Regions from separate parts of the Methylophilus sp. Leaf414 genome, predicted to be linked through region 2. Evidence: predicted binding sites of a transcription regulator. Region 2 holds the regulator's gene; each other region holds the start of a gene.
The links. Region 2 encodes sigma-54, which starts transcription at its own class of promoters, with help from an activator protein. Its sites were predicted from a motif close to TGGCACNNTTCCTGCT; they were not measured.
Positions count from the first base shown of each region.

Region 1: ASG24_RS14925 (prepilin-type N-terminal cleavage/methylation domain-containing protein) is a predicted target of sigma-54. The motif match lies at 2,107-2,122, and genes of this name have one in related genera.
Region 3: msuE (FMN reductase) is a predicted target of sigma-54. The motif match lies at 3,214-3,229, and genes of this name have one in related genera.

Region 1 covers NZ_LMQQ01000006.1:94,829-100,870, reverse strand. Annotated here, with positions in the region: gene ASG24_RS13985 (beta-propeller fold lactonase family protein) at 75-1,046, shown strand; gene ASG24_RS13980 (SRPBCC family protein) at 1,208-1,753, shown strand; gene ASG24_RS14925 (prepilin-type N-terminal cleavage/methylation domain-containing protein) at 2,205-2,567, shown strand; gene ASG24_RS14975 (prepilin-type N-terminal cleavage/methylation domain-containing protein) at 2,688-3,044, shown strand; gene ASG24_RS13965 (alpha/beta hydrolase) at 3,129-3,779, shown strand; gene xseB (exodeoxyribonuclease VII small subunit) at 3,861-4,106, shown strand; gene ASG24_RS13955 (polyprenyl synthetase family protein) at 4,131-5,021, shown strand; gene dxs (1-deoxy-D-xylulose-5-phosphate synthase) at 5,024-6,042, shown strand, end outside.
Region 2 covers NZ_LMQQ01000005.1:66,764-72,805, reverse strand. Annotated here, with positions in the region: gene lptC (LPS export ABC transporter periplasmic protein LptC) at 1-19, shown strand, start outside; gene lptA (lipopolysaccharide transport periplasmic protein LptA) at 74-694, shown strand; gene lptB (LPS export ABC transporter ATP-binding protein) at 706-1,452, shown strand; gene ASG24_RS12910 (RNA polymerase factor sigma-54) at 1,459-3,006, shown strand; gene tyrS (tyrosine--tRNA ligase) at 3,071-4,309, opposite strand; gene ASG24_RS12900 (anhydro-N-acetylmuramic acid kinase) at 4,439-5,566, shown strand; gene gltA (citrate synthase) at 5,741-6,042, shown strand, end outside.
Region 3 covers NZ_LMQQ01000001.1:807,880-813,921, forward strand. Annotated here, with positions in the region: gene ASG24_RS03975 (ABC transporter ATP-binding protein) at 1-199, opposite strand, end outside; gene ASG24_RS03980 (AMP-binding protein) at 230-1,393, opposite strand; gene sfnG (dimethylsulfone monooxygenase SfnG) at 1,418-2,506, opposite strand; gene msuE (FMN reductase) at 2,566-3,138, opposite strand; gene ASG24_RS03995 (SfnB family sulfur acquisition oxidoreductase) at 3,593-4,846, shown strand; gene ribB (3,4-dihydroxy-2-butanone-4-phosphate synthase) at 4,945-5,655, opposite strand; gene ASG24_RS04005 (amidohydrolase family protein) at 5,669-6,042, opposite strand, start outside.

The DNA.
Region 1 (6,042 bases), on a different contig from region 2:
TGTCAACCCGATTTAAGTCAAAGCGTTTTCCTGCCATGCCCTTTACTTCGAACACATCTACGTATCTAAAATCAATGCATAGACGCAAATTTGATTTCCGGCATATCAGCCTGGGCATATTGCTCTCATTGCTCTGGAGTTTGAATACGTCTGCAGGCAATATTGCTTACATTACCAATCAAGGCAGCGATTCAGTCTCCGTACTCGATATTGAGAACAAAAAAGTCACGCATACAATAGAAGTCGGCAAAGCGCCGGTCGGCGTGGCAATCGCCAGCAAACAGCAGCGGGTATATATCAGCAATGCGAATAGCCAAAGCGTTTCCGTGCTCGATAGCCGCACACAACAAGCCATCCAGGAAATCCCCGTGAATATCCAGGCAGTCGGCATCACGTTAAGTCGTGATGAAAAAACGCTGTATGTTGCCGATTGGGGTGGCGCGCAAGTGATTGCAGTAGACACCGCACATCCGGAAAAACAAAAAGCTTTTAAAGCAGGCAAAACCCCTTCGGGCATGGTGGTAAGTGCAGATAACAAAAAGCTATTTATCGCCAACCGCGATAGTGATGATGTGACGGTGGTTGACACGCGTTCACTGCAACCGATTGCACAAGTGAAGGTTGGTATCCATCCGTTTGCGCTGACTTTAAGTCCTGATGGCAAGACGGTATTTGTTGTCAATGTCGTTAGCAATTCGCTAACTTTGCTGAATGTGGACTCCTTCCAGACCAGCACTATCAAAACCGGCGCGCATCCGTATGGCGTAGCGATCAGCCCCGACAGTCGCCGGGCTTATGTCAGCAACAATCATGCTGAGAGTGTTTCCGTGATCGATATTACCAGTGGAAAAACGATCAAGACTATTGAGGTTGGCGAGTTTCCCGAAGGTATCGAGTATGACAAAGCGACGCAGCAAGTCCTAGTTGCCAACTGGGGATCAGATACAGTGTCGATTATCGATGCAAAAACTAATACGGTAACAAACACTATTGCCAGCCCCAAACTTTGTCGCTCGTTTGGGCAATTTATTCTGGAAGCAAAATAATAACCGTGTTTCCACCATTTCTTTTTTTAGTTTTTTCACAGGATTGCCCATGAATTAGTCGCAAAGAGTCTTTTTTTTAGGTAAAGTCACGGGTTATTTTAAAACTCAGAAGACTGATTACTTTTAAGCTTTAAAACATCTGTAAATATCAGGAGATTGAAATGAAAAAAATATTTGGCATCATTGCCGTTTCTTTATTGCCATTGATTCCATTGACCGCTGCTGCGCACGGTGCCGCGGCATTGCGATTTGAAAAAACCGTCACCATCAAAGCCCCTGCAGCGAAAGTGTGGGCCTTGTTGAAGGATTTTGGCAATGTACAAGCCTGGCATTCTGGCGTTGAGTCTGCCAAAGTAGAGCAGAAAAAGGACGAGAACGGTGATGACACTACTTATCGCACAGTCAAGCTGAAAAACGGTGGCACCATGTATGAAAAACTGCGGTCAATCGATGACGCTGGCATGCGCTTGAAATATGAGTACATCCTGGATAAAAGCACACTGCAACTGTCCAACTTTTATCCAACTGTTTCTGTGACTGCCAAAGGTAACGAAACGGTAGTAACTGTAAAAGGCAGCTACACACGTGCCGACTCATCTAATATTCCAAAACCAGAACAAAACGATGATGCAGCGACTAAAGCCATCAATGAGTATTTTGATCCAGGCCTGGAAAGCCTGAAAAAGGTAGCCGAATCGGGAAAGTAATTAGCCAGGGTTCTGGAAAAAGTTCGCAAGGCAACAGTACACCCTGGTGGAAATTCTGGTAAGTCTTACGCTATAACTATTTAAGTTTTTGCAAACACAGTGCAGGCCAAAAGTCTGACGCTGTCACAAATAAAGGGATTGTGCACAACACAATCCCTTTATTGCTTTCTCAAGCAGTGCTGTAAGCTGACAAAAAAAATCACTTTTATCATAAAGACTGACTAAGTCTGTCACTTTTTCTCATTTCACTCGTATTGAATCTACTCCTCAGAAATGCACTTCAATTCAAAGAACTAAGACATAAAACTTATTTAATTCTTTTTTTTCAATCACTTATTGAATTAAATTTTGGCTGGCACATCTGTTGCTTATAGTTTCACCGAACACTGTTGGAAAAGCAGTGGCTGAACTAGAAGATGTTCACTCTAAAACTTGACTTGAAGGAAATATGATGAAAAAACACGTACAACAAGGTTTTACCCTGATTGAATTGATGATTGTGGTAGCTATTATTGGTATTTTGGCTTCTGTAGCGATTCCTGCGTACCAAGATTACACACGAGATGCAGCGAATAACGCTTGCATGGCTGAAGCAGGCGCTTATGCCAAAAGAGCTTTAACAGATATCTCGATTGGCAGAACACCAGTTGCGACACCTCCAACAGGCACAGGTGGAGCATGTGGAGGCACGATAACAAGTGCCGCAGCAATGACCTCGACAACTTTGGGCACTATCACTGCTACACCAAGAAATCCAGGCACAGGTACAGTAACCTGCGATTTGGCAACTGGTGGCAATTGCACACGATCATAATATCTACATAAGCAGATTGATAAAGAGCCCTGCATGTGCGGGGCTTTTATTTAATTGCAAGCTAGAAACAGAACGCTACAGCCAAGCCATTTTAAGCTTAACGATCAAAGGGCATTAAGAATGCATAGATATCATGGCTTCACGCTAATTGAATTAACTATCGTCGTTGCCATCATAGGCATTCTTGCGGCTATCGCAATACCAGCCTATCAAAATTACACGCAAGAAGCCGCTGACAATGCATGTCTAGCTGAGGCAGACGCTTACGCAAGAAGAGTGAGCACGGACATTCAACTCAATAAACCATCTGCCGATATCCCCGCCCCCATTGCACGAGCATGCAGTGAAATAAACAATGGCGTACCACTCACGTCTGCAACCACTTTTTCAGCTTTAGCGAGAACACCCGGTACAGCCAATATCACCTGCGACCTGAGCGCAGAAGTATTGTGTTCCAGGTCTGTCGCTATACTTTAAGCGACCCGATGCTCTGACTTCTGCATTATTAAGTTCTGTACTACTCAGCTGATATACTGACAGTTTAATTCTGACTGCTAAACAATGCTGGAAAAGATCATCCTCAACACAAAAGATTCGACAGCCACCGTCATCTGGATGCATGGCCTGGGTGCTGACGGTCATGATTTTAAGCCCGTGGTGCATATGCTTGACCTGCCGCATATTAAATTCATACTGCCGCATGCACCTTATCGACCAGTGAGTCTGAACAATGGCTACGAGATGCGTGCCTGGTATGACATCTTTGGTCTTCAGCCGGATAGTCCCCAGGACGAGACTGGCATCAAAGAAATGCAGGGCACGATTAATACGATGATTGAGAGTGAAATCTCTACAGGCATTTCATCAAACCGAATTCTACTGGCCGGGTTTTCACAAGGTGGCGCGATTGCGCTGCATACTGCTACACGGTTCAACCAACCCTTAGCTGGTGTACTCGCACTCTCCACTTACCTGCCTTTGAAAAGTAAACTTTCAAGTGAACAGCACCCCGTAAATCAACACATGCCTATCTGGATGGCACATGGGCGTTTTGATAATGTCATCGCATTATCTACTGCGCAATCCTCGCGAGAAGTGCTGGAAGACGCTGGATATCCAGTGGAATGGCACGAATACGACATGCCGCATAGCGTCTGCGAACAGGAGATAGACGATATCCGCAACTTCCTGTTACGCGTGTTACCTGCCTGATCTGCTTCCGACCTTCTGAGAATAATCCCGCAAGCGAAATAGTTTTGTTAAAATGTCAGGCGTTTTAACAGGTTGACTTTCATGAGTGTTTCAAAAAAATCTCCAGATGTGGCAAGTGAGTCGCAAACTTTTGCACAGCGCATGATCGCGTTGGAGACGATTGTCAGAAACATGGAGTCAGGAGAGTTGCCTCTTGAAGACGCGCTCAAAGCTTATGCTGATGGCATGCAATTACTACAAGCCTGTCAGACATCGTTACAGCAGGCTGAACAAACAGTTTTGATCTTGAATCAGCAGCAGCAATTAAAACCCTTCGAACTTGAGTGATTCGCCACAACTTCACTTACAGTCATGAGCATCTCATTATTTACATTCGAGCCTTGGGCAACCATTCACCAACAACAGGTTGAAGATGCACTCGCGCGCGTGATGCCTTCAGAAGAGACGTCACCTGCAAGATTGCATTCTGCCATGCGTTACGCAGTGCTAGGCGGCGGTAAGCGCGTGCGGGCATTGCTTAGTTATGCGGCTGCCGAGCTTGTCAGAGCACCAGCAAAGTCGACCGATGCCGCTGCAGTGGCTGTAGAGTTGATACATGCGTTTTCGCTAGTGCACGATGACATGCCGTGCATGGATGATGATGATTTGCGTCGTGGCAAGCCCAGTTGCCACAAGCAATACGGGGATGCGACGGCTTTGCTGGTGGGCGATGCGCTGCAATCCCTTGCATTTCAAACGATTGCCGATACAAATGCGCCACAAGCGTTAAAACAAGTGCAGGTATTAGCGCAAGCCACCGGCTCGCGCGGCATGTGCGGTGGACAAAGTATAGATTTGCAAAGCACAGGCCTGCTGTTGACTCGCTCCGAGCTCGAAACCATGCATCAGTACAAAACCGGCGCACTTATCAGGGCTTCAACACTGCTCGGCGCCTACGCAGCAGAAAGCACTTCTGAAGCTCACATAAGTTTGCTTAATCAATACAGCGAGAACATGGGCTTGGCGTTCCAGGTGGTAGATGACATTCTGGATGCCACTGCAGATACACAAACCCTGGGGAAAACGGCTGGTAAAGATGCCTTGCAGGAAAAATCGACCTATGTGAGCCTGCTTGGTATTGAGGAGGCTAATGCATTGGTTAAAAGATTGTATGAGCAAACCTTGCAGTTACTTGCCGGGTTTGATAAGCAGGCTGATCCACTTCGCGCGATTGCCCGTTTCATTTGTGAGCGCACATCCTAATGATGACTTCCCTGCTGTCCCGCATTGATTCTCCAACCGACCTGCGCCTGCTGGAGAGGTCACAGCTGAAAGCACTAGCCGCAGAATTACGTGAATTCCTCATTCAAAGCGTCTCCAAAACCGGCGGGCATTTGTCGTCCAACCTTGGCGTGGTAGAGCTCACGATTGCATTGCATTACGTCTACAATACACCCGATGACCGGCTGGTATGGGACGTTGGCCATCAAACATATCCGCATAAAATTTTAACCGGACGTCGTGATGCGATGGCGCAATTACGTAAAGCCGGCGGCATCGCCGGTTTTCCCAAACGTGACGAAAGCGCATACGATACTTTTGGTACCGGCCATTCAAGCACCTCTATTTCAGCTGCATTAGGCATGGCGGTTGCTGCCAAAACGCTGGGGTCTGACCGTCGCAGCGTCGCGATTATCGGCGATGGGGCAATGACAGCGGGCATGGCATTCGAGGCCCTAAATAATGCGGGTGATATGGACACCAACCTGCTGGTGATCCTGAACGACAATGACATGAGCATTTCCAATAATGTCGGTGCATTGAACAATTACCTGGCGCGCCTGATGTCCGGCAAACTGTATGACAGCGTTCGGCGTAGCGGGAAAAAAGTACTGGATATTATTCCCCCGGTCAAAGAGTTTGCCCGCCGTGCTGAAGAGCATGCCAAAGGCATGGTCACTCCCGGCACCTTGTTCGAAGAATTCGGATTTAATTACATTGGGCCTATTGATGGCCATGATATCGCGACGCTGGTAGATACCTTAAGCAACATCCGCCAATTACAAGGCCCACAGTTTTTGCACGTTGTCACGCAAAAAGGCAAAGGCTACAGTCCGGCGGAAGATAATCCGAATAAATATCACGGTGTCAGCAAGTTCGACCCGCTGAATGGCCATTGCATGACCCAGAGTGGGTGCCCTACTTATACCCAGATTTTTGGTGACTGGCTGGTGGATATGGCAGCGGCAGATAGCCGTTTGATTGGTATCACACCAGCGATGTG
Region 2 (6,042 bases):
AAGTACTAAGAGTCGATGATTCTGGAGAGATGAGTTGAAAACGCGCACGCAATTATTTTATGTTACCTGCCTGATGCTGGGCACGCTATGCTCAGCTACCGGTTGGGCTGAGGAGTCAGATCGTGACCAGCCGATAGAGCTGGAAGCCGATACCGTCAGCGTCAACGATGCGAAAAAAATCAGCGTCTATACCGGTAATGTGATCCTGAACCAGGGTACTTTGCAAATCAAGGCCGACAAGATGATAGTACGTGAAGACCAGGATGGCTTCCAGCATAGCACTTGTACCGGCACTCCTAGCACGCCAACCACATTTAAACAGAAACGCACCGGCAAAAATGAGTGGATGCAAGGCAGTGGTCAGCGCATTGAATACAATGCCCGCATGGATAAAGTGCAACTGTATACCAATGCCTGGGTCAAACGTGGCGAAGACGTAGTGACGGGTGATTACATCAGTTATGACGCCAATGCCGAATATGCAGAAGTGATCGGTGGCACTAAAGCAAACCCGAATGGCACCGCCAACAGCCGCGTGAAAGCTACCATACAGCCAAAAAACAAAACAACCCCACCAGTGTTAGATAACAAATCTAATACCCAACAAGGGTTGCGGATGAATCGCTCGTTGCAGTTAAGGACTGAACCGGTACCCGATGCACCTGAAAACGGATCCAAGAAAGAATCACAGTAAAGACTGGCAATATGCAAACAACCGTTTCTCCAGACAACAGCCATTTGTGCGTCAGCCATTTAAAAAAAACCTATCAGGGCCGTACCGTCGTCAGAAACACCACGCTTGATTTGCACAGTGGTGAAGTGATCGGATTACTGGGTCCGAATGGTGCAGGCAAAACCACTAGCTTCTATATGATTGTTGGCCTGGTGGCATTGGATGACGGCCGTATCACCCTGGATGGTACCGATGTTAGCCACGCCCCCATGCATGAGCGTGCGCGTATGGGTCTGGCCTACCTGCCGCAGGAAGCCTCCATTTTTCGCAAGATGTCTGTGACCGATAATATTCTTTCGATACTGGAAACCCGTCCTTATACCGCTGAACAGCGTGAAGCCAAACTGGAATCATTGCTGGATCAGCTACATATCCAGCATATCCGCAATAGCCAGGCTGTCAGTTTGTCAGGGGGTGAGCGCCGCCGGGTTGAAATCGCGCGTTGCCTGGCAACTGACCCGAAGTTTATTCTGCTGGATGAGCCATTTGCCGGGATTGACCCGATTGCGGTGATCGAGATCCAGAAAATTATCCGTTACCTCAGCAGCCAGAATATAGGCATTTTAATCACAGATCATAACGTGCGTGAAACGCTGGATATATGCGACCGCGCTTATATCGTGAATGAAGGCGCCATCTTTGCCGCGGGTACGCCGGATGAAATCATCCAGAACGAAGGTGTACGTGAAGTATATCTGGGCAAAAACTTTAGGCTGTAATTTGTTATGAAGCAAAACCTGCAATTACGCATGTCGCAAAACCTGGCTCTGACGCCGCAGTTGCAGCAGTCTATCCGTCTGTTGCAATTGTCGACGCTGGAACTTAACCAGGAGCTGGAAGCCATCTTGCAGGAAAATCCTTTACTGGAAATGGCTGACAATGAAGAAGGCGAGTTTGAAGATAACACGCCCGAAGCACCGTTGCAGGCTCAGGCTGAAGTGGAAGATGCCAGTTCATTTGACGTTGCCATTCAACAGGATATTTCTTCGCCAGCCGATACTTTGCGTGAAGAATTACGGGATGACCTTAGCGGTAACGAAGGCGAATTACCCAACCTTAATGAAGAATTCACACCGCCGGAATTTGAAGATGATTATGGCGAATTTGGCAGTACCAGCAATTGGGACGAGGCAGGCCGCAACAATAATGACGATGAAGACGGCGATTTCTCCCGCCAGGATGCCAGCAGCATCAGCTTGCGTGAGCACCTCATAGACCAGATTCAGCTGGCGCATTTATCGCACCGTGATATGAGCCTGGTTAAACTGCTGCTCGACAGCATTAATGATGACGGCTATCTCGAACAGGATCTGCAGGAAGTCGTTGAAAACCTGCCGCTTGAACTTGAGGTAGATTTGCTCGAGCTGGAGACCGCACTCAAGCTGATCCAGAATCTTGATCCCATCGGCATAGGTGCACGCGATTTGCGTGAATGCCTGTTATTGCAACTTAATGCCTTGCCTGGGGATACGCCCTACCTGAAAACCGCCATTGCACTGGTCAAAGATCATCTGGCACTGCTTGCCAATAAAGATTTTGTGAAGCTGCGCAAACAATTGAGTTGCGATGAAACCTCACTCAAAGGCGCGCAACAGCTAATCCGCCAGCAAAACCCGAGGCCGGGTAGCGAATTTTCCAATTTCAGCCACGATCATTTTATCCAGCATGATGTGGTGGTCAAAAAGATTAAAGGTATTTGGGTAGCTACCCTGAATGATGGCGTGATCCCTAAATTGCGCATCAACCAGATGTATGCCGATATTCTTAAACGTAATCGTGAGAGTTCCGGCCAGTATCTGCAAAGCCAGATGCAAGAAGCCAAATGGATGATCAAGAATATCCAGCAACGATTCTCGACCATATTGCGCGTATCGCAAGCAATTGTGGATAGGCAGCGCAACTTTTTTGAGCACGGTGACATTGCCATGCGCCCGCTGGTATTACGTGAGATTGCCGAAGAACTCGAATTGCACGAAAGCACCATTTCCAGGGTAACTACGCATAAGTATATGCTCACACCACGCGGCGTTTATGAACTTAAATACTTCTTTGGCAGCTCAGTTGCGACAGATGCTGGTGGTTCCTGCTCGGCGACGGCGATCCGAGCACTGATCAAACAGATGGTCGCAGAAGAAAACGTCAAAAAACCATTGTCAGATAATCAGATTACCGACACCCTGGCACAACAGGGCATTGTGGTAGCGCGCCGGACCATTGCCAAATATCGTGAATCATTGAGCATTCCACCCGCCAATTTGCGTAAGTCACTTTAAAGCGTAATCTCTATATTCCAGAAAAAAGCCGCTAAAAAGCGGCCTTTTACTTTCAAGCAGTTAATTACTTAATGGTTATTTTGGCGAACTTGCGTTTGCCAACTTGGGCCACCACCACGCCTTTTTCCAATTGCTGATTTTTGTCTTCCACTTTTACGCTATCCAGTTTCACTCCACCTTGCTGAATGGCACGCATCGCTTCACTGGTGCTTTCTACCAGGCCAGCCAGTTTCAGTAACTGGCTGATACCAATACTCTCGCCTTCAATGGCCACTTCCACTTCCGGCACATCATCAGGGATGCCACCTTTGGCGCGCGTCTGGAAATCTGCCAGTGCTTTTTCTGCTGCTGCCTGTCCGTGGAATCGGGCTACGATTTCCTGCGCAAAACCTACCTTGATATTACGCGGGTTTTCGCCACCGGCAACTTGCGCTTTCCATTCGGCGATCGTTTCCAGTGAGGCAAAAGACAGTAAATCAATATAGCGCCACATCAGCGTGTCGGAGACAGACATGATTTTGGCAAAAATTAATTCGGGTGCCTCGCTGATACCAATATAGTTGCCCAGCGATTTGGACATTTTATTAACGCCATCAAGACCTTCCAGCAATGGCATCATCAGCACACACTGCTGCGCCATTCCCGCCTGCTTCTGCAACTCGCGACCCATCAGCAAATTAAATTTTTGATCGGTGCCGCCCAACTCCAGATCGGACTGCAAGGCGACAGAATCGTAGCCCTGCAACAACGGGTATAAAAACTCGTGAATCGCAATCGGCTGATTACCTTTGAAACGCTTGGAAAAATCATCACGCTCCAACATACGCGCCACAGTATGGCTGGCAGCCAGTTTAATCATGCCAGCTGCACCAAGCTCGCTCAACCATTTGGAGTTGAACACAATTTCGGTCTTAGCCGGATCCAGGATTTTGAATACTTGCTCTGAGTAAGTGTCCGCATTGATTTTGACCTGCTCTACTGTAAGCGGCGGGCGGGTAGTGCTTTTACCAGTAGGGTCACCTATCATGCCGGTGAAGTCACCAATCAGGAATAAGATCTGGTGACCAAGATCCTGCAACTGGCGCAATTTATTGATAAGTACCGTATGGCCTAAATGAAGATCAGGTGCGGTTGGGTCAAAACCTGCCTTGATGCGCAGTGGCTTGCCGGTTTTGAGCTTTTCAACCAACTCTTGCTCGATCAGCAATTCATCCGCACCGCGTTTGATAATAGCCAGTGCTTTGGCAATCGCGGGGGAAATTTCCGTGCTAATCGCCTCGACTGAAGGTTTTGAGTCTGTCATAAATACATTTCTGTCATGCTGTTAGCGAAGATACTTCTTAACAGCATGGTTTAAATTAAAGCGGCTATTTTAACGTAATCTGGTGCATTACTGTAGGCATATCCCGCGACGATGTTACTATGTGGGCCTATGATTTCACAGTCAGCAGTCCCCGATACGCGTTACTTTATTGGCATCATGTCAGGCACCAGCCTGGACGGTGTTGATGCGGCATTGGTCGCGCATACCGGTGATTGCTTTGAACAAGTTGACCAGGCATTTGTACCATATCCATCCGTAATCAAACAGGCATTGCTGGCGTTGCACCAACCTGCCATCAATGAACTGCATGATGCAGCACTGATGGCAAATAGTTTGGCCGAGCTCTACGCAGAGTCTGTATTAAAAATTTTGCAGCAAAGCCAATTGCCGGCATCAGCAATTACCGCGATTGGCTGCCACGGGCAAACCATACGCCATTGTCCAGACCTGCAAGATGGCCAGGCTTATACCTTACAACTAGGTAACCATGCCCGGCTGGCAGAACTCACGAATATCACAGTAATAGGTGATTTCCGCAGCCGGGATATGGCAGCAGGCGGTCAGGGCGCACCTTTGGTACCGGCCTTTCACCAGGCGGTGTTTGCGAGCCTTACTAAAAACCGCGCTATTATCAACATCGGCGGCATTGCCAACATCTCGTGGTTACCAGTGGATGGGCAAGTGACCGGATTCGATTCCGGCCCCGGCAATATGTTGCTCGATCAATGGACGCAACAACACACAGGTCAGTCCTTTGACGCCAATGGCACCTGGTCTGCCAGCGGACAGGTAAATAGTGTTTTATTAGAAGCCATGCTGGCTGAACCCTATCTGGCGCAGGCTGCACCAAAAAGTACAGGACGGGATTTGTTTAACCAACAGTGGCTGGCGCAACATTTAAACGTGGTTGATGACCGCCCGGAAAATATCGCGCGAACCTTACTGGAGCTTACAGCGCTTAGTATTGCCGATGCCATCAAACGCTTCTGCCCAGGCTTGGACGAAGCCTACGTCTGCGGTGGTGGTGCACACAATGGCTTGTTAATAGAGCGCTTATCAAGGTTGATGGGTTGCGTTATTGAACCCACCGACAAACTGGGTGTGGCGGTAGACTGGGTGGAAGCGGTGGCTTTTGCCTGGCTGGCGCAACGCTGTGTCGATGGCCTGACTAGCAACCTGCCAGCGGTCACCGGGGCACACGGTCTGCGTATCCTCGGCGCCATTTATCCCGCCTAATCTACTTTGCTTTCACGCATGCAGTGCAAATGCACCACCATTAGGGCTTAAACTGGTGCATGTTTTTATGGCATTTTCTGTGTTTTCACTGCCAATCTCCCGCTAAGTAGGTTTTTTTAAGAGTTGATTGCGTATAATTTAGCCTTAATCCCGTCTACCCATTTTGAGTATGTTATGGCAACCAAAGCGACCATTTCTTTTGATAACGACACCCCCGCAATAGAACTCCCGATCCTCAAAGGCTCGCTGGGCACCGATGTGATCGATATTCGCAGCCTGGGCAAACACGGTATTTTCACTTATGACCCGGGATTCATGTCCACGGCGGCTTGCGATTCTGGCATCACCTTTATTGATGGTGAAGAAGGCTTGCTGTATTACCGCGGCTACCCTATTGAAACCCTGGCTGAAAATTGCGACTTCCTGGAAATATCCCACCTGCTGTTACATGGCGAGCTGCCAAATGCCGCCCAGAG
Region 3 (6,042 bases), on a different contig from region 2:
TGTAAACAATTTGCCCTTCATCAGCCTGGTAAACGCCATTGATCACATTTAACAGTGAGCTTTTACCAGCGCCATTGGGGCCAATCAGGGCGCAGATTTCGCCTTTTTTCACTGAAAAACTGATGTTGGTGATGGCTTTCACCCCCTTAAAGGATAAGGAGATACCATCCAGGCGTAATAGCTGCGTTGCCTCTGTCATACTGCTGCGCCTTTCATATTGCCGCATCGTTCATATTGCTGCTCTAAGGTTTTTCAAACCAAAGTAATGTTCGGTATGGCTGGGTGGGCGTGGAATCACTTGTAAAGGACTGGCCTGCCAGTCTGCCTCTTCCGGCCAGTCCCGCACCTGGATACCGATTGATTTAAAGAACTGCTCTGCTTCGGCTGATAAAGGCTCGCCAACCAAGAGTGGCACGCGCGCATGCCGCAAACCCAGTACGTCTTTCAAGGGCAGAATCACCAGCCAGTTTGCAATTGCCGCCAGCAGCGGCACACGTTTCTGGTATTGATGCAGCGCCCATTTAACTAATGTAAATTGCCAGCTGGCTGGCAGCGGCCAGCGTGATTGAACCAATGTATACAGCCTTTGATAAGTCGCCGCTGTCCCTGCGACCAGGGTAGGCCCCAGTTCCCGGCGATCAGTGTCCCGGGTGGACAGGTTTTCAGGGAAATTAAGCTTGAAGCCGGCCAGCAACCAGGGTGAAAGCAGGTAGCGCGCATGGCCGCTGGCGGCAAACGCACGCGCTGCCAGCGCTTCTTCCTTATCAGTCAGTAACTCATGTACAACCAGCTGACGGCCATTTTTCAACAACTCTGCGTGGCTAAGTTCACGGTACTCCAGTTGATAGGCATCGCCCAAACGGTAAAAACGGAAAGCAAGACTTTCCGGCTTCGCCACGGCGGCCAATGTGCCATGCACAGCTTCACCAACCGAGATGATGTTCGTGTAAGCATGAATGGCAGGATGTGTGTAATCAGCCAGGCCGCGCGCATTGGCATAAATCAGCACTGAGACATCCGGCTTGGCGTCAAACACCTGGTCAACTTGCGCTTGTGCTTCAGCAAATACAAATTGTGGCCGCAAGGTATGCAACAGATCCAGCAACTGCGGTTGTGCATAGGCAGGGTCTAATGGTGCGGCGATGCCTCCCAGCCAGTGTGCTGCCAGAGACAGCAACAAGGCTTCCGGCCTTGGCTCACTGAGCAGGAACAGCGTATCGCCGCTGCCGAACCCTTGCTGCTTTAAAAATCGCGCTGCCAGCAGCACTTTGTTGTGTACTGCGTGCCAGGGTTGTTCATGCCAGATACCCAGTTTTTTATGGCGGATAGCGACCTGTGCAGGCCGCTTTTCAGCCTGCACAGCGAGCCAGTCGGGTAATGTATCAGCGGCCATCGTCTTTAGCTCTGTTAGTCTTGATCAGGCGGCCTTCGCCAGTTTTTTGGCTTCCAGCTCACGCACCAGCGGCAATACTTTTTCACCAAAGTAAGCCACCTCTTCCTGGAAGTGCAGGAAGCCGGACAGGATCAGGTCAACGCCAACGGCTTTCAATTCAACAATACGTTCAGCAATCTGTTGCGGTGTACCGATCAGGTTGGTTTTAAAACCATCGTTATACTGCACCAAGTCTTCAAACGTCGATTTTGCCCAGTTGCCTTCTTTTTCCGGGCTGGCAGCACCCGCATTTTTCACTTCGTGGCCAAAGGCATTCACGGCATCAGGGTTGGCCTTGTCGATAATTTCTTTCAGCACAGCCCTGGCCTCTTCTTCAGTGTCGCGCGCAATCACGAAAGCATTCACGCCGACTTTGACGCTGTGATTATTGGCAGCAGTCTTGGCACGGATATCATCCACTTGTGCCTTGATGCCTTCCACGGTATTGCCATTGGTGAAATACCAGTCAGACACGCTGGCGGCATTGTCACGCGCAGCACGCGAACTGCCACCCTGGAAGATTTCCGGATGCGGCTGCTGCAATGGTTTCGGTTTCAATGTGTAGTTGCTAAAGCGGTAGAAGTCACCGCGGTAGGTAAAGTTATCCTGGGTCCAGATACCTTTTAAGGCTTCGATAAATTCTTTTGAACGGCGATAGCGCTCATCATGGTCCAGCCAATGTTCACCAATCGCGGTAAATTCGCCGCGGAACCAGCCGGAAACGATATTGACCGCGACGCGGCCTTCAGTCAGCAAATCAATGGTTGCCAGCTGCTTGGCCGCCAGTACCGGATTCCAGGGACCTGGCAGAATCGCTGCAATCACTTTCAGTTTGGTGGTCGCTGCCAGCAAGGCATGTGAAAACGAGACTGACTCATGCTGGAACTCAGCGCCATAACCGGCAGTAAAGCGAATCTGGCTCAAGGCATATTCAAAACCCGCCTTTTCGGCAATTTGTGCCAGTTTACGGTTGTAATCGATATCCCAGCTGGTGCGCTGTTCGATATTACTGACCACCAGGCCACCACTGACGTTAGGTACCCAATATGCAAATTTAATGTTTTCTGTACTCATCACCCAATCTCCAAATCTGTTTTACTCTAATACTGGTTTTCTCTAAATACTGGCCTGCGTCAAACCGCTTGCAGGCTGGCAGCCTTCACAAGTTCACGATGTGTTAATAATGGCAATGCCCGCTCTATCGCCAGCTCGATACGGGCTTTCACGGTTTCACTTTTCACTTTGTAGTTTTCAAAGTCGCCCTCGGTGGCGTATACGCCAATAGGCAAGGTCAATGCCTGGAAAAAGCTGAATAGCGGCCTCAGCTCATGGTCGATAATCAGGGCATGGCGCTCACTGCCGCCGGTCGCTGCCAGCAATACCGGCACATCAATCAATGCTTCGTAATTGACCAGGTCAAACAGGTGTTTGAACAAACCAGTGTAAGACGCGCGGTAAACCGGCGTTGCCACAATCAGCAGATCAGCGGTTTCAATCGCTTCAATATCTTTCTGCACTTTCGCAGGCAGCTGTTTAGGGTCAAATGAAGACACCAGGCTGCTGCCGATTTCGCTCAACTCAATAGAATGCAGTTCAATCGGAATATGCTGGCCCAGCTGCTGGGTCAAGGCTTCTACGAGGGCGGCAGTGCGTGAAGGTAATTTATAGCTGCCTGATACAGCAGTAACTCTTAATGGACGACTCATGTGTGGCTCCTAAACTTTGGTTGCCGGCGCCAATTTGATGTGTTCAATATCGGTGAGCCAGCTCCCTGTAGATATAGCAGCAACCATGCCAAGAGTATTTTTTTTATATATTTCAATGACTTATGAAAATTAAGCGCCATTTAACCATGTTGAAATTTAGCTATATATGCTGATGCACTGCTGATATAGCAGCAGCTAAAACAGAAATACAGCACCTGACTCACGCTTTACCAGCTAAAAACTAGCTATTAGGTGCTGATTAATCAGCACCCATTCAGCAGAAAGCTGTTTCTAAAGCGCTCAACGTCATCACGAAATTAAATAAAACATTTAAATTCAATTACTTATCTATTGGCATGCTAAATGCAATAGCTACACCGACGCGCAGCGCTATTTAAGAACTAAATGACTGCGCTTTTAAATCTCCCTTATTTTTAGTTAGAAGGATTCAAATATGACTGCACATGCAAGCAACCTTGCGCATTTGCCAGAGAGCCTGAACCAGGCGCACGAACATCGCGGCAGGGATGCCGCCCATATTATTAAAAGTGATGCCGAAGCCATCGCGGTTGCACATCAGGTAGCCACTGAAATCGCCAAAGAGGCTTCCATCCGCGACAAGGAAAGACGCTTGCCGCGCAAAGAGCTGGATTTATTCTCCAGCAGCGGCTTGTGGGGCATTACCGTGCCTAAGGAATATGGCGGCGCAGGAGTTTCTAATAAAACCCTGGCAGAAGTGATTGCAATAGTGGCAGAGGCTGACCCCAGCATAGGCCAGATCCCGCAAAACCATTTGTATATGGTGGAAGGTTTGCGCCTGGATGGCACGGATTTCCAGAAGCGCTACTTTTTTGACCTGGTGCTGCAAGGCGTACGCTTTGGCAATGCCTTTTCTGAAGTCGGCACCAAAAGCGTCAATGATGTGAAAACCAGGCTGACACCCGCCAACAGCGGCTACTTCCTGAATGGCAAAAAATTCTATTCCTCAGGCGCGTTGCTGGCGGATTGGGTGCCAGTGGTGGCCAAAGACGAAAACGACAATACCGTGGTGGCGTTCGTCCCGGCTGGCGCTGAAGGCCTGACCATTATTGATGACTGGTCCAGTTTCGGCCAGCGCACTACTGCGAGCGGCACCACCATCCTGGACAATATTTTTGTGCCTAGCGAACATGTAGTGCCGCATCACCTGGCGTTTGACCGTCCTACGGCCATGGGTCCGGTGGCACAAATCATCCAGGCAGCGGTAGATACAGGCATTGCACGTGCAGCATTTAAGGACACACTGCATTTCGTGCGCAATTACACCCGTCCATGGATAGATACCGAGCTGGAACATGGTTATGAAGATCCGCACACGATCAAGGATATCGGCGACCTGCAAATCCGTATCCATGCTACGGACGCATTATTGGCCCGTGCAGGTGAATACATCGATGAAGCGCAACGCAACCCGAATGAAGAAACTGTCGCGGAAGCTTCGATTGCAGTGGCTGAAGCCAAGGTGCTGAGTACTGAAACCGCTTTGCTGGCAGGTAGCAAGCTGTTTGAACTGGCTGGCACGCGCTCCACACTCGGTGAGTACAACCTGGACAGGCACTGGCGCAACGCACGTACGCATACACTGCATGACCCGGTACGCTGGAAATACCATGCAGTGGGCAATTACAGCCTGAACAAGGTGAAGCCACCGCGCCATCCATGGATTTGATTCAAGAATTCAGCTAAAAATAAAGCCCTCGATTGAGGGCTTTATTTTATATAGCTACCTGAAAAGCACAGCGTTTTTTCAGTTACCGCCAGGCATTTTTAAATATAGCTGATTGCGGAATCCAGCAGTTTATTCTGCAAACGGCTAGGCGCCGGACGTTCGCTTTGATAAGGGAAAGTTTGCTCCAGGTCCTGCTCACGGTACGTAATCAGTTCAGCAATGGTGATGATTTTCAAACCATGCTTTTTAGCGAATAACAGCAGGTCCGGTCGCCTTGCCATGCTGCCATCGTCATTGACGATTTCGCACAACACACCGACAGGGCTGAGGCCTGCCATCCGTGCTAAATCATAAGCGGCTTCGGTATGCCCCGGGCGTTCAAGCACACCACCTAACCGCGCCCGTAACGGGAATATATGGCCAGGCCTATGAAACTCGTTTGCCTGGCTGTTAGTGTTGGCCAATGCCCTTAACGTTAAGGCTCTGTCCGCAGCAGAAATGCCGCTGGTGGTGCCGTATTTATAATCCACACTGACCGTAAAAGCAGTCCTGAACGGGTCTGCATTTTGAGCCACCATCTGTGGCAGTGCCAGCGCATTCAGTCGCTCTTCACCAAGGGCGACGCACACCAGGCCACTGCTATGCCTTACCAAAAACGCCATTTGTTCAGTCGTGATCTTCTCCGCAGCGATGATTAAATCACCTTCATTTTCGCGGTCAGTGTCATCCACCACAATCACAAACTCGCCATTGGCGATAGCCTCAATCGCTTGGCTGACAGCATCAAACTTTTCCAGATTATTTTGCATTTAAAACACTTCCTTATTCTTTTTCGCCCAGATTTAATAATCCGGCTGCGTTGCGGTAAAACACTTTATCCAACACTTCGTCCTTGAAACCCAGTTGGATAAAATCATCAATAGTTTGCTGCATGGGCCGGAAAGGATACGAGGTACCAAACAACAGCTGGTCACCCAAAAACTTGTTGGCTGCCTGCACATAGAGCTCAGCACCCGGCTGGAAGATATACATATCAGGTACCAGGTATAAGTTGGGGTAGCGGAAAGCCGCACCAACGATTTCGTTCACAAACGGGTAATAGCCGTGAAAGCAAATGATATTTAAATCCGGGTATTTCCTGGCTAGCCGCGCGACCGCATTCGGGTGCGCATAATCCAGGTCTGGCGTGGTTGGTC